Regions from separate parts of the Psychrobacillus sp. INOP01 genome, predicted to be linked through region 2. Evidence: riboswitches for the same ligand, from Rfam matches in the RefSeq annotation. Region 2 holds a riboswitch; the other holds the start of a gene.
The links. A riboswitch is a leader RNA that binds a small molecule or an ion and turns the genes downstream of it on or off. The one in region 2 is predicted to bind cobalamin.

Region 1: another riboswitch for cobalamin. It lies ahead of KD050_RS10430 (hypothetical protein); the one in region 2 lies ahead of KD050_RS12060 (ribonucleoside-diphosphate reductase subunit alpha).

What each region holds. Positions count from the first base shown of each region.
Region 1 is NZ_CP073315.1:2,047,763-2,052,383, forward strand. It holds gene KD050_RS10420 (alpha/beta hydrolase) at 1-353, shown strand, start outside; gene KD050_RS10425 (MFS transporter) at 481-1,713, opposite strand; cobalamin riboswitch at 1,832-2,021, shown strand; gene KD050_RS10430 (hypothetical protein) at 2,245-2,472, shown strand; gene KD050_RS10435 (hypothetical protein) at 2,724-2,900, opposite strand; partial or broken gene KD050_RS10440 (GTP-binding protein) at 3,001-4,621, shown strand, end outside.
Region 2 is NZ_CP073315.1:2,372,610-2,377,230, forward strand. It holds gene KD050_RS12045 (undecaprenyl-diphosphate phosphatase) at 1-531, shown strand, start outside; gene KD050_RS12050 (DUF1761 domain-containing protein) at 947-1,342, shown strand; gene KD050_RS12055 (DUF4362 domain-containing protein) at 2,207-2,656, shown strand; cobalamin riboswitch at 2,763-2,940, shown strand; gene KD050_RS12060 (ribonucleoside-diphosphate reductase subunit alpha) at 3,194-4,621, shown strand, end outside.

The DNA of each region.
Region 1 (4,621 bases), 320 kb from region 2:
CAAATGGTCAAAATTTTGCTGGCTTAGTTAATATTAATGGATCCGGGTCATTTCTTTTGTCAGAAAAAATTTTCCGACAAAATGACCACCGTCCGAGGTTGTCGATTGCAGAGACTAAAGAAATAAATATCTATAATCCAATTGATAAAATCGCATGCCCTTCCCCCATATTATTAATGCACGGAGAACAAGATACTATTGTTTCAATTGAAGGTCAGAAAGATTACTTTAACTTTTTGACTGAAAGTGATACTGTACATGATGTAATTTTTAATATATACAAAAATGTAAACCACTCCTTTTCTGAAGAAATGATGGAGAACTTAAAACAATGGTTAGTAAAGAAATTCTAAGTGACAATAGATATATGCAAAAGTATAAAGCATCAGTCCTAGAACCGATGCTTTTTAATAGTCGATATAAGCGAAATCATTTTCTTTTATCTATCAATAAAGATGAATGTATTTAAACTTAAACTATTCAAACTCTAGTACTTTTCAAAATAGTTTTATATAAGTAAAGAACTGGAGTTAATAAAACTGCACTTACAACGATGGCTGTTTTTATTGTAAAACCCGTTGCTATATATCCAATCATTGGACCCCCTCCAATTTGACCTATGGCATCTACTTGGCCTTTTACTGAGAAGAATGTTGCACGTGTAGAGGATTCAAGTATGATTTTGTTTAACCATATGTCCTCCAGTGGATACATAACTTTTCTTGTCACTTGAATAACTATATAAAAGGCTAACAATCCAATCACAAATGAGGAAAAAGCAAAGCCAAGCAATGACAGGATTATAAATAAACTTCCTATAAATAGAGCTATATAAATATGTCTAAGATTCTGATGTATAGAACTTCGATTCATTAAATGGAGCGCTACAAAAGAAACAAGTACAATAATGAATTGAATAGCTCCTGTAATCACAACTAACCTCTCTTCAGGCAAAGCCGCTATATTTGATACTTCAAAAAAATGAGACATCCACAATCGATCAAAACCTTCACTATAAACCCCTACAAATAAAGCAATTAAAAATAGCATTCTCATAATGAAGCTAGCTTTAGAATAAAAAATAATTTTGCTCATATTACCTTTCATGTTTTCCCAAGTCGACATTCTTTCTATCTTATTCAGGGGTTTGAAGTTCTCTTCTTTCATAAAGATGATTAAATATACCGCTAACCCAATCATACATAGTCCACCAATAATGATTGGTAAACTAATCATAAAATAACCCGTTACAATACTTAAAGGTATGGCTATGACTTGCCCAAGACTACCGGCCTTTGCCCCTCTTATAAATGCTAATGAAGCACGCTCTTCTCCTATTTCATCTGCAATCCATGCTTGCTGAGAACCACTTGTAAACGTATACCCAATTCCCCATGCGACCTGGGCCAATAGTACAGTTGCAAAATAAGGGAATAGCCCCTCCATTAAAAAACCAATTCCTATTAGAAAGTAACCAATTATTATAGACAACTTTCGACTTTTTAAATCGGAAACTACTCCGGTAGGAATTTCAAAAAGAAATACAGATAGCTCCAAAACTGTTCCCACTAAAACAAGCTGAAATGGATCCAGCATTACAACCTTTACGTGATACAACAAATTCACAGTAAAAATAAAAGTAAAAAATAGTTGTGATAAAAAGCATGTGTAGATGTAAACTTGATATGGATTTCTTGTTCTTATTAAATTCATTTTCTTGCCCCCTCGAATTAATTATAGTGAGGGAATTTACTAAGTTCTTATCCAAATTTGCGGTTATTTACAAAAATATATTCTTCTATTTCAGATATGTTATAGTAAAAGAACAATTGAATAATGTGTAGATTTAGGTGTTCTTTTGCGAAAGCGAATGAACTTAAAAGGGAAGTCGGTGAAAAACCGACGCTGTCCCGCAACTGTAAATGGGAGCAATTCTACTACATCCACTGTAAGTTATTATGGGAAGGATAGAAACGCGATGATCATGAGCCAGGAGACCTGCCTATTTCAAGTACACACCAAAACCCTACGCGGATAGGAGGTGTTAAGTGCAGCTATGAACAAGCAAATGCTTGAAATTGCTGTCGTACGAAAAAACGCAATGAAAACACTGGAGAAATTGACTCTTTTTCAGTGTGCATTTTATTACGTTTCAAACGTTTCGACAACAACTAATTATACTAATAACTAGCATCTTCTTTGAAAAAAGAGGATGCTTTTTTTGTTGAGGAAAGGAACTTTGAAATGACAATTGGCACAAAAGAAGATTATTTAGAGAAATTTAAATATGTATTAATGACAAACTATATAGGAAGCTCATCCACTTCACTTGATTTGATGTTGGAAGCCTTCGAAAGAGAAATTGCTAATATCACAGATATGCGTGAACAGGATAAAACTATGTATACACTTAATTTACAAAAAGCATTTAAACAAATTAAAAGCGAGATTTCAGGAGTTACAGAGGATTAAATAAGAAAAACTGGGCAAATGCCCGGTCCTTTAAATTTAAAACCTTTTTCTAGCGTTTTCAGTAGGCTTTGGACGGACTTGTTACTATATTGATTCTTTAGATAGGTTGGTCACGAAGACATTGCCACACGAGGTGGCGCTCTTAGCCTTTGTTCCTTTTCCCGAAATGGAAATCACTAGCATTATTCTTTCTTTAAAGTACCTTGGACCAAAAAAGCGAACCGATTTTATATTGCATCGGTTCGCTTTTTTTATAGATCTTGATAATCTCTTTGATATTTACCGCCGTCTTTTACTTCTGAATGATATAAAGCCTTTAAAGCAAAGCTTTTCTCTAAATCATGCTCCTTCATAACCTCTTTTAAACGCTTGCTTAACTCCGGGCTATATTTCACTAGCTCTTCCATTTTAGATTTTGAATATTGCATGTTTTGTACCCTCTTTCTTCGTTGTTTTAGTCTACCTAGTATAGCACTGATGCAGGTGGTTTCACCGTAATTTGCTATAATTAAGTTCAGAGGTGAGAACATGCACAAAACCATTGGAATTCTTGCACATGTAGATGCTGGAAAAACTACTTTTTCGGAGCAGCTGCTATACCATACAAATACAATTAGAAAGAGGACGAGTTGACCACCAAGACTCGTTTCTTGATAGTCATACTATAGAGAAAAATAGAGGAATTACTATCTTTGCCGATCAAGGAATCTTTTCCTACAATAATTCTACGTATTATATTATCGATACTCCTGGGCATGTCGACTTTTCTCCAGAAATGGAACGGGCAATTCAAGTGATGGACTATGCCATCATTATTATCAGCGCGGTAGATGGGATAGAAGGACATACAGAAACTGTTTGGCAATTACTACGAAAACACAAAGTACCGACCTTTTTCTTTATCAATAAAACCGATTATGAAGGTACTGATCCAACAAGCATTCTTGCTGAAATACGTGCCACCTTATCGGAGGATGTATGCGATATTACTAATACTTTCGATGAAGAACTAATTGAATTTATTGCGGAGCGCGATGAAGCCCTATTAGAAACATATATGGACAGCGGATTTGATAAGGACTTATGGACACAAGTGCTTCAGCGCATGATAAAGGAAAATAAAATCTTCGCATGTGCTAGTGGATCAGCATTGAAGGATATAGGAATCGTAGAATTTCTAGACAAGCTAGATTTATTAACCACAACCTCCTATAAAGCGGATGAAGTATTTGCTGCGCAGGTTTATAAGATTCGACACGATGAAAGTGGAAACCGCGTTACCTTTTTGAAATTAGTCAACGGAACATTAAGAGTCCGCGATAGTGTAACCTACAACGACCAAACCGAAAAGATAACACAAATCCGCTTGTACAGCGGCATTAGGTTTAAAACCGTAGATCAGGCTTTAGCAGGTGAGCTTGTTGCTGTGACGGGATTAACGAGTGCCTCCATTGGGGATGGAATCGGCGCTATTTCCCAGAAAACTGAGTTCGATATGATTCCCACATTAAAATCTAAGGTTCTATTTGATGCTTCTGTCCATGTAAAGGAAGTATTGCGTTGCTTTAAATTATTAGATGCAGAAGATCCCTCATTACGTGTATTTTGGGATGAGTATTTTCAAGAAATACATGTTCATGTAATGGGAGTTATCCAGTTAGAAGTACTCGAGCAAATCGTTTTGGAGCGTTTTGGTTTTCACGTATCTTTTGGAGAGCCTAAAATTCTTTATAAAGAAACTATTGATAACTCCGTTCGTGGATATGGGCATTTTGAACCTTTAAGACATTACGCAGAAGTTCATTTATTAATCGAGCCTGCCCAGAGGAATAGTGGAATTACATTTGCAAATATGTGCCACGCGAATGATTTGTCAATTGGCAATCAAAACCTAGTTAGACACCACCTTTTCGAAAGAGATCATCACGGTTTACTAACAGGTTCTGCCTTAACTGATGTGAAAATTACTTTGCTCACAGGTCGCGGACATAATGAACATACACATGGCGGTGATTTTCGAGAAGCAACGTATCGTGCACTTCGTCAAGGGTTAGAAAAAGCAGAAAATATCCTTCTAGAGCCATTTTACGATTTTACGATTAAAGTAAATATGGACTTAATAGGTCGAGTATTATCCGATATTCAACAA
Region 2 (4,621 bases):
ATTCCGGCTGGAGTATTGGGAGTATTATTAGAAGATTTTATTGATGAGCATTTATTTCGAGTGGAATATGTAATTTTCAGTTTAGTAGCCGGCGCTATTTTCATGATAATTGCTGACAAATTTGGGCCAAAAAAACCGTCCATCGTAAGCTTAGATCAAATTACATATGCGCAAGCATTCAAAGTGGGTCTAGTTCAATGTTTGTCATTATGGCCAGGGTTTTCTCGCTCAGGTGCAACAATCTCCGGTGGGGTATTGTTCGGGATGAGTCACAAAACAGCAGCAGATTTCACTTTCATTATGGCTGTGCCTATCATGGCTGGAGCAAGCTTAGTATCTGTAGTTAAAAACTTTGATGAGATTAATATGAGTGATATGGGCTTTTATGCAGTAGGATTTATTAGCGCATTTGTATTCGCACTTATTTCTATTAAGTTCTTCTTAAAATTAGTTTCACGGATCAAGTTAGTTCCATTTGCAATTTATCGAATCGTGGTAGCGGTAGTTCTTGCAGTTATTGTATTTCTTTAAATAAGATAACAAATATTATTAAGTACTCCATGGAGTGGTACAAAACTATAGGGAAAAAGCATTGCCTCTGGCAGTGCTTTTTTTTACGAAGTGATCAGATTGTAATATGGAGTACATATTGAAATGATAAAAGCATGAGCGTGCTTTAAAAGAAGGGATTTGTTAAAGAAGTTTGATATAGTGACTGCTGCTTATTTGACATACTCACCCATTTTCATGATTTATTAAAATAGTATTAATGTTCCTAGCGTTAAATTTAATTATTTCTGATTTAAATAGGTAGGGCAAAATAACTATTTTGGAAATCCTATTGAACTGGTAAAGTTGAAGCAAGTTGAGGACTCTAAAACGATTGGCTGTAAGGTATAAGTGGTTTACTTAGAGATAGAACCGAAATGAAGGGGGATAAGAATTCATGATTGAATGGGGAAACATCAATTACTTGCCGGTATTGGTCGGGGGTATTATTTATATGGTGTATGGAGGAATCTATTATTCATTAGTTTTGTCAAATAAGAACAAGCATGAGGATATTACGACTCATGAAAGTAAAGGTCCATTTAAGTATATTTACTCGGTAATAATGGCGTTTATTAGTTCATTTTTAATGGCCTTACTCGTACAAAATATAGGGGTAAATGATTTACTTGGAGGAGCGGGGATAGGCTTCATCGTTGGATTAATAATAACGATGGTTTATCTGAAAAACTCTTTTTTTGGTCTGATATCCAAGAAATCATTTATGATAGCAATTGTAGATCACCTAATTATTTTCACGATATTAGGTGCCATTCACGGAATTCTTATATAATATAAATACCTAAAATGAGGTGTTGTCTCTAGAAGGAGATAATACTTTTTCTAAAAGATAAGAAAGTATATAAAAATGTAGCGTGAACACTAGTTTCATGTGACTTTCGAGAATGAATACTCCTGCTGATTTCCGTTACAGGTGGACGCTTTCCGCGGGGGAGCGATGAACCATCACCTTCGCTTGCGCGTCGATGTAATGGTTCATCTGTCTCCCTCACCCCGCTGGAGTAATCACCTTGCACTACAATCAATATAGAGTGTAGTACTTCATTGGAAGATTTAGCATAACATATTGCTTAGATGATAAGATTACCCAAAGTTAATGTAGGAATAAAATCATCCTTATCTTTACTTATTTCCAAATGATACATGAATATTTAAGTGATATTGTATTCAATTATCCGTTTCTTCAAGTGAATTTTGTTGATTGGAGCGCAGGGCGGCGACTCCAGTGGGAACAGCGCGAGCTGAAGACCCTGGACGGAGCGTAGCGAAAATCTTTTTTGCGACGAGCCTTGCGCAGGAGCAAAGGAAGCGGCTGAAGCCGTGCCCACGGAAAGCGTCCGCCCGAAGCGGAAATCAACGGCATCGGCATATCTAGTTTTTTTTTTTCTTAGAGGACCGGGAGTCTTTTTGCCCGGTTTTTCTTATATTTGAATATGTAGGTGTTGTTTTGGAATATAAAATGTTGAATTGTCCGCTGTTCGCCAACATGTTACTATAAGGTCACTGTCTCCAAGCTCATTTAGTAAATGTGTTATTAATAGAGTGTAAAACACTATTATCTCGCTTTGGGCTAGGATAATAAATATGTAACACCCCTTGAAGAGGAACGTCTAATTACAAAAAGGGGAATACATCTATGAAAAAGGTAATTTCACTCTGTATTTTATTTATTGCTCTTATATTTGCAGGGTGTCAAAATGAAGAAAACTCAGCTAATACAATTGGGGAACAAAATAATGTTCCCGACTACACACCTTCATCTGAGGATGTTGTAGATATGCATGGAGAAATTGAAAATAAAGAGAGATTCGAAGAGTTTCTAAATAATGTTGAAAAAAACCAAAAGGATAGTATTAGAGTAGTTAGTTATACCACAGAAGGTGATCCAATGCTGAAGGATCTTGAATATGATGGTGGAGTTATAAAATATACAACAGACACAAGAAGAGATAAATTTGGAGTAGGAAGCATAAGTAATACATCTTGTACTTCAGTTGAGGTCGTTGAAACCACAGAAAGAACTGATTACCTTCTGGAAGGCTGCGATAATAAAGTAGATAATATTATTTTAGTCACTTGGAAATAGCAGGGGACGGGTTTTTCTTGAGGTTTTCATATTTAGAATTATATTATCTATTGCTCACTTAAACACAATATGTTAGATTATATAAATGAACTAAACACAATATATAGTATGTTAACGATAAAAAGGTACCTTTATGGTTTAAAAGGGAATTCGGTAAAAGCCGAAGCTGTCCCCGCAACTGTAAGTGTGGACGACTGTTGAATAGCCACTGCGAGCAATCGTGGGAAGGCCAGCAGAAGAGTGAAACACGAGCCAGTAGACCTGCCTCTTCATCGGTAAGCAACACTTTCTTCGGGGGTTGAGAGGTGGGAGCGAAGGCCTCTATCTCTAATGATCGATATGTCTTGTTGTATCCTACACTTTTAATTTTGAGCGATGGCTCAGCCGAAGATGGCTGTGACATCGCTTTTTGTATTGTAGTTTAAATGTGTGTACCACATAAAGAGCGGTAAGTACCACATAAAACAATCCAAGCACCACATAACCGAGGACAAGCGCCACATAACTGTACTCGATAAAAATATAGGAGGAATTCAAATGATAATCAGCTCAAACACAACTAAACAAGAAGTACTACATAATCTAACAAAAGAATTTGGGGAAGAAAAAATTGCTCCTCTTATAAAAACACATGAAAGATGGATGCAAAAGCACCCAGAAGGTACAATAGCCGCTTGGTCTAAGTCAATGTCATTAGAAGCCTTAAGCTTTCTAGATGAACAAGAAACGTACTGGACCTTTGTAGCTGCACGAGTCCATCTAGCCGAGGTTTACGAGCAAGTAGCTGAGAGAAGAAACACAACTGCGGATGCAGTGTACACAAAATTTGCAAAAAATGTACAGCACTTAAGTGAAAAAGGTATTTACGATAAACGTCTTAAACAAGTATATTCCCTACAGGAACTAGAGCAATTAGCTGAGATCCTTGTACCAGAGAGAGACTACTTGTTTACATATATTGGACTGAAAACGCTATTGGATCGCTATGTAGCGAAGGACTTTGATAAGTCTATTGTGGAACTGCCACAGGAACGATGGCTGGTTATTGCGATGACGCTTATGAAGGATGAGCAAGAAAATCGAATAGAGAAAATAAAAGAAGCATACTGGGCAATGAGCAACCTATATATGACAGTAGCAACACCAACACTTTCTAATGCAGGTAAGCCACATGGGCAACTTTCTAGCTGTTTTATAGACACGGTAGATGATAGTCTTCAAGGAATATACGATAGCAATACCGACGTAGCAACTCTTTCAAAATTTGGTGGTGGTATCGGTGTTTATATGGGTAAAGTGCGTAGCCGTGGGTCTTCTATTAGAGGCTTTGTAGGAGCCTCTAGTGGTGTACTCCCTTGGATAAAACAGCTTAATAATACGGCAGTAAGTGTGGATCAGCTTGGGCAACGTCAAGGAGCGGTAGCTGTTTACCTAGATGTGTGGCATAAAGATATCTTTACATTTTTAGATCTACGTTTAAATAATGGGGATGATCGTCTCCGTGCGCACGACATTTTTACTGGTGTGTGCTTGCCAGATTTATTTATGGAGAAAGTAGATGCTAGAGAGGAATGGCATTTATTTGACCCGCATGAAGTTCGCCAGCTAAAAGGCTATTCGTTAGAAGATTTCTATGATGAAAAACGTGGAGATGGTTCGTTCCGCCAAAAATATGAGGAATGCGTCAGTGATCATCGTTTGTCTCGAGAAACAGTTCCTGCTATCGACTTGATGAAGCGAATTATGCGGTCTCAGCTAGAGACTGGTGTGCCATTTATGTTTTACCGCGATGAGGTCAATCGTAGCAACCCGAACAAACATGCTGGGATGATTTATAGTAGTAATCTTTGTACAGAAATTTTCCAAAACCAAAGTGCAACAACATTCGAGTCGATTCAAATTGAGGATGATATCATTGTCACTCGTCGTAAGCCAGGGGACTTTGTCGTATGTAATTTATCTTCT